DNA from 2 places in the Exiguobacterium sp. s6 genome. Region 2 is predicted to be linked to the other one. Evidence: a T-box and tRNA genes for the amino acid it is inferred to sense, from the RefSeq annotation. Region 2 holds a T-box; the other holds one or more tRNA genes.
The links. The T-box of region 2 lies ahead of argS (arginine--tRNA ligase). A T-box ahead of a tRNA ligase gene usually reads a tRNA of that ligase, here a tRNA-Arg.
Positions count from the first base shown of each region.

Region 1 (3,416 bases), on a different contig from region 2:
TTTTCACCATGAACGGCGATTGCCCATGATCCGTGGACCTGACGAAAAAGTGGCGCCACGCCATGACCCCGCCCTCGGTCGCCACATACTTTCCTTGGATGGCCCGTCCGACGGTCGACTCGTGCTTGCCGATCCGTTCGGCGACTTCTTTCCGCGTCAACGGATGCAAGACGAGCTTGCCGTCGAGCCAGTCCGCCTGACGTTCCGCGATGACCGTCCATACTGAATGAAGCGTCGCGTTCCGCATCTCGAGCGTCTCGTGCCACCACTTCGCCTCGCGGTCGTCCCCGATCCGAGCCACATCGAGCGTTGGGCTGAACCATGTTGTCACAAGCTCACCGTCACGCCGGACGACTTCGAGTTCCGGTACGATATGCTCGGTTCCTTCATATAATATTGGTGTTTTCGGTAACGTCGCCACGATACGGGTCACCCGGTCGAACTCGGCCACCGAGATGTCGAGTCGGCCCGGGATGTCATCAACGTTCGCGTCGAGCGCCTCGAACACGTCCAAGACGAGCGGGTCGTCATGTTCAATCGCATGCCGGTATTGGCAGTCACGCTCATTCTTCGCCCCGATCCCCGTCGGTTCTAAAAACAAGAGCGCCTGGCGTGCCGCCTCAATGTCCGCCACATCGACCTCGAAGCGATGGGCGAGCACGAAGTCACTATCAGGTAAGAGGCCGCGGTGGTCTAGCGCGAGGACGAGCCGCTTTTGAAGCATACGTTGGACCTCGTTCCCACTTCCTTCCTCAATCTGTTCGAACAGACGCGACTCGAACCCGCTCGCCGTGTCCTCCACCCATTCGACCGCGCCGCTGCCCATGGCGATGTTCGGGTTCCGCTTTGACAAGCGGCCGAGCTGAAAAGCGATCGCGGTCCGGTCTGCTTCGAGAACCGGCAGACGCCTGACCATGTCCTGGGTCAGTTGTTGCTTTTGAAGTTGCTGTTGTTCTTGGCGTTGCATCGGTCACACCCCTCTCGTTTCCTATTGTAGCGAAAGGCGGGAAAACGCGCTCAAAAAAAAGTGAGACGAACAGGATTGCTTTTTTAAAAAAACAAATGTATAATAAATCGTGTCAGAGAACATGCACCCGTAGCTCAGGGGATAGAGCACTGGTTTCCGGTGCCAGGTGTCGGGAGTTCGAATCTCTCCGGGTGTATCAAAGAAAGAGGTCAGGCAGATGCCTGGCCTCTTTTGTCGTTTTAGAATCGTCAAACCGTGGAATAGGTCAAAAACGATGACTATCGTTTGACCAACATTGACTATAGCGGTATGATATGTTTACAACCTACATAAAGGAGGCAGATTCAATGTTAATTCCAACAGTTATCGAACAAACAGGTCGCGGGGAACGCGCGTACGATATTTACTCACGCTTGCTCAAGGACCGCATCATCTTGCTCGGAAGTGCGATCGACGACAACGTCGCCAACTCGATCGTTGCCCAGCTCCTCTTCCTTGCAGCCGAGGACCCAGATAAGGACATCTCACTTTACATCAACAGCCCGGGTGGTTCGATCACTTCCGGAATGGCGATTTATGACACGATGAACTTCATCAAACCGAACGTGTCGACGATTTGTATCGGAATGGCCGCATCGATGGGTGCCTTCTTGCTCCAAGCCGGTGAAAAAGGCAAACGCTTCGCGCTTCCAAACGCGGAGATCATGATTCACCAACCGCTCGGCGGTACGCAAGGTCAAGCATCGGACATCAAGATCCATGCTGAACGCATCATCAAGATGCGCGAGAAATTGAACCAAATCATGGCCGACAACACTGGCCAGCCGCTTGAAGTCATCGAGCGCGACACTGAGCGCGACTACTTCATGTCAGCTGACCAAGCGAAAGACTACGGTCTCATCGACAAAGTCATGACGCGTTAATGACGCAACCCCATCCTCCTCAGAGGATGGGGTTTCAGCTTGTTGACTAACATGATTGATATCGCTCGTCCTTCCGGCGCCCACGCTTTCCGCAGGCAATCCCGGAGCCGCATCGCGACTAGCGTCGCTGCTGGGTCTCCGTTGGATTGCTCTCCTGCGGGAGTCGGGGCGCCATCGGACGAGCAACGCAAACGGTCGCCATCTGGCGGCCGTTTGTCTTTTTCTGAGGCCTCGATGGCCGAAGAAAAAGCCCTGATATGTTCTTCGAACCGATGAAAACGGGAAACGGTATGTATGGACCGTCACCGCCTCCGAACAGGAAGGGGAATCAATCATGTACCGAGCCCACATCGCCAAACGCCATGAACCGATCCACACCGCGGCCTCGTTGGACCAGTTGGTCCCGAAAGACCATCTCGTCCGCAAGATCGACCGCCATGTCGACTTCTCCATCGTCCATCGTCTGTGCGCACCACTCTATTCGAACACCGGGCAGCCCGGCATCGATCCGGAGATCCTCATCAAAATCATCCTCCTCGGCCCTTTGTTCAACATCCGATCCGTCCGCCAAACCATCAAAGAAATCGAGACAAACCTGGCGTACCGATGGTTCCTCGGGCTCGGAATGGACGAGAAAGTCCCTGACCATTCGACGATCAGCCAAGCCTACCGGCGACGGTTCGCCGGGACGGACGTCTTTCAACAAATTTTTGACGACATCATCCATCAGGCGGAGGCGCATAACCTCGTCTCGGGACGGATCCTCCTCACGGATTCGACACATATCCGGGCGAACGCCAGCAAGAAGAAGTTCGACAAGACCGAGGTCGACGCGGTCGAGGATGAACTGTTGGCGCGCGTGAACGAGGATCGGTCCGCGCACGGAAAAAAGCGCTAGAGCCCGCCGAGCCCGGCGAACCTAAAAAGAAGGTGAGCAAGGTGAGCCGTACCGATCCCGAGGCGGGCTACATGTATCGGACCCGGAAGCCGGAAGGCTTCTTTTGGCTCGTCCACCGAACGGTCGACGCAAAGTATAACTTCATCGTCGATGCCTACGTCACGCCGGGGAACGTGCATGACAGCAGCGTCTATCTGGAGCGTCTGGACTACATTCTTCAGCATTTCGCCTTCCCGCTCGAGGCGGTGGCGCTCGACGCGGGCTATTTCTCAACGGAGATCGCCAAGTCGCTCGTCAATCGTGGCATCTATAGCGTCATCTCGCGACGCCGCTTCGGCGGCAAGAAAGGGAAGTTCTGAAAATCCAAATTCACCTATCTCGCGGATGAGAACGCCTATCGCTGCCCGGCCCGCCAAATCCTCCGTTACAGCACGACGACCCGCCAAGGATACCGCCAATACGTGTCCGACCCGAAAGTCTGTCAAGACTGCCCGCTCCTCGAAAAATGCATGGAGAACGAGACGAACCGTCGGATCATAACGCGCCATTTGGACGAGCCGTTCCTCGAAGCGGTGAACAGGAATCGATTGACCGCATCCGGTCAATACCTATACCGTCTCCGGCCACA
Region 1 covers NZ_JACSLN010000001.1:717,781-721,196, reverse strand. Annotated here, with positions in the region: gene KNP75_RS03775 (RNA polymerase factor sigma-54) at 1-967, opposite strand, end outside; tRNA gene KNP75_RS03770 (tRNA-Arg) at 1,091-1,163, shown strand; gene clpP (ATP-dependent Clp endopeptidase proteolytic subunit ClpP) at 1,315-1,890, shown strand; partial or broken gene KNP75_RS03760 (IS1182 family transposase) at 2,225-3,416, shown strand, end outside.
Region 1: it has a tRNA-Arg gene. The T-box ahead of argS (arginine--tRNA ligase) is inferred to sense a tRNA for this amino acid. The anticodon was not compared.

Region 2 (3,416 bases):
CAAATCGAACACGATGTGACGGTCAATCGGCTGACGCGTCTTCAAATCAAAGTACAGGGTACGGTCGAACAGTTTAAACTCGACGAACCCTTCGTCATAGTGATTGAGCCGCTCACATTGACTGAGAAACACTTCGATGGCTTGCGCCTCGCTCTGCGATAACGACACGGCTTCTTTTGCCTCATCATACTGTTCAATCAACGATTTAAAGGCGTCTTGCCGGCCTTTTTGGATGATGAGCCGCTTGATGAAGAACGTCAACGCGGCAGCGATGCTGCTGACGACGAGTAAATTCGTCTCCCGGAACAACGAGGCCGCCAAAATGAAGACGAGACTGACGATATACGTATAAAACGCGATGCTCAGAAAATCGCGGACCGGGATGTCGACGCGGAACCACCAACCGACTTGATACTTTTGCACGACCGTGTTCAAGATGATGGCCAGAATCAAACCGGCGAGCGGCAGGAACGAGTCTTGAGAATAGAAGCCGAGACCGGTCACACCACCAAGTGCCAAGTAAACACCGGCTGGGATGGCAATCTCCAAGAAAGACGTGATGGCGTTCCAAGGATACGTGAAGCGGAAGCGTCGAAGCGCGACGCGCGGTTTCAAGTTGACGAACTGGAAGACGAGGAGACCAATCTGATTGACGAAAAGCGCCGTCTCGAAATCAAAAAACAAGAAAATGATGAGGACGATACTTTCCGAAAACGTGAAGTAGACGCCTTTCCGTTCGATGGAGTCCATTTGAAAAATGATGACAAGGAGCGCGATCAAGATGAACGGCAACGGCTCGATGGCGGGTATGTTCAATACGCCTGTGGCGAACAAGGTGATCGTCGATATGAGTAAAACACTCCATATGCTCCAACCAAGGACGGACATCTTGCGAAAATGGTTCATGGTTCCCTCCTATGTGGGAAAATTCGATATGTATGGTAGGAGATTCGGCACAATCATGCCCGAGTCCTGCCTATTCATCATAATGGCGGAATTCTAGCATTGAGTCTATATGAAATATCCTCTATAATGAAATTGCTTTTCAACCACATAGACGAAAGTCGATGAAAAAGAGAGTAACGATCGTTCCGTCAACAAAGCGACCTAGGGATTGGTGAGAGCCTAGGCTGACAAACATCGCGAAACGCACTTTTGAGATGCTGCCCGAACCTTAGTAGGCGTAGCCGGGGGACCCCCGTTATCACCGATAAAGCGGTCTGCGTCAAGCAGGCAAGAAGAGTGGTACCGCGGGCCATCCCGTCTCTTTGCATCTGTGCAAAGGGCGTTTTTTTTATGAAAATTTTATAAGGAGGAATTGTAATGAGTTATGAACGCAAATATGCGGAAGCCTTGTCCCGTGTCATCGGGGACGAGTTGACGCTCGACCAAATTGAAGCTCTAATTGAAAAACCAAAACATGAGGCACACGGGGACCTTGCTTTCCCTTGCTTCCAACTCGCGAAAGCCTACCGGAAAGCGCCGGTCATGATCGCGACTGATATCGCGAACGATTTGAACGATGAATTGTTCACAAAAGTCGAGGCGGCTGGACCATACGTGAACGTCTTCTTGAGCCGTGACGTCGTGTCACAAGAAATCATCAACATGGTGCTCGACGAAAAAGCGGACTATGCGACGCACGCAACCCGCAACGAGACAATCGTGACCGACTTCTCGTCACCGAACATCGCCAAACCGTTCTCGATGGGACACCTCCGTTCAACGGTAATCGGGAACGCCATTAACCAGATCGCCCGTAAAAACGGCTACGACGTCGTTGGGGTCAACCACCTTGGGGACTGGGGGACACAGTTTGGAAAACTGATGGTCGCCTATAAAAAATGGGGCAACGAGGAAGCGGTACGTGAGCATCCGATTGCCGAATTGTTGAAGCTTTACGTTCACTTCCATGAAGAGGCGAAGACGCAACCGGAACTTGAGGACGAAGGCCGTGCTTGGTTCAAGAAACTTGAAGACGGCAACGAAGAAGCGACAGAGCTATGGACATGGTTCCGTGACGAGTCGCTCAAAGAGTTCCAAAAAGTATACGACTTGCTCGGCGTCGAGTTCGACAGCTTCCACGGTGAGGCGTTCTACAACGACAAGATGGACCGCATCGTCGCCATGCTCGAAGAGAAGAACCTTCTCGTCGAAAGTGAAGGGGCGATGGTCGTCTCACTCGAAGACGAGAACTTGCCGCCATGCTTGATTAAAAAGAAAGATGGCGCGACGCTTTACGCAACACGTGACTTGGCAGCGGCCGTTTATCGTCATGAGACGTATAACTTCGTCCAAGCGAACTACGTCGTCGGCGGCGAACAGGCGCTTCACTTCAAGCAGTTGTTCTCGGTCCTCCGTAAACTCGGCTACGACTTCGTCGATGGCATGCATCACGTGCCGTTCGGTTTGATTTTGCAAGAAGGGAAAAAGATGTCGACACGAAAAGGTCGCATCGTCTTGCTCGAGGAAGTGCTGAAAGAAGCAATCGAGAAAGCTCAAGGCAACATCGCCCAGAAGAACCCAGAACTTGCGAACGCGGACGACGTGGCACGTATGGTCGGTGTCGGCGCGGTCATCTTCCACGACTTGAAGAACGAGCGCATCAACAACATCGAGTTCGACCTCGACAGCATGCTCAAGTTTGAAGGCGAGACAGGCCCGTACGTGCAGTACACGAACGCGCGTGCGAACTCGCTCCTCCGTAAAGGCAACTACGACGGCTCGACATTCACGGGTGCGGATGACGACCACACGTGGGGCGTCGTGACGATGCTAAACGCGTTCCCACACGTGATCACACGTGCCCATGAGCGCCGTGAACCGTCGATCATCAGCCGTTACGTCCTCGACTTGGCGCAATCGTTCAACAAGTATTACGGCCATGTCCGTGTACTCGAAGAAGATGCTGGTAAACAGTCGCGTCTCGCCCTCGTCAAAGCGGTGACGATCGTATTGACAGAAGGACTCCGTCTGATCGGTGTTCAAGCTCCAGAAGAAATGTAAGCACAAAGAAGGGACCCTTTTGAGGGGGTCCCTTTTCCTATGCCTTCATTCGTGTGACTGTCCGGGTTTTTGTATCGTACAAACACCATTCCCGGTCGAAGATGACGGCGCCGACGTTGATGACGTACCGTTTTTTCTTCAATGTGAACGGTTTCCCGATTTCCCAGGGAATCGAACGGCCTTTCCGGTAAATCCCCGGGATATGGCTGTGGCCGATAAAGACGAGCGGATACTTGCCTTTCTCGACGATCGGTTCCCAGTCCGGACTCCAGTTCACTTGATGGCCATGCAAGAACAACGCCTCATCGAGCGTCGTCTGTTCCGGTAATAATGAAATCCGCGTCTTAACTGGATGCGACACGACGAGTACCTCGTCAATCCGTTCTTCTTGATTGCCACGCAGACTCGGG
Region 2 covers NZ_JACSLN010000002.1:289,493-292,908, forward strand. Annotated here, with positions in the region: gene KNP75_RS12460 (GGDEF domain-containing protein) at 1-906, opposite strand, end outside; T-box leader at 1,059-1,271, shown strand; gene argS (arginine--tRNA ligase) at 1,324-3,006, shown strand; gene KNP75_RS12470 (metallophosphoesterase family protein) at 3,044-3,416, opposite strand, start outside.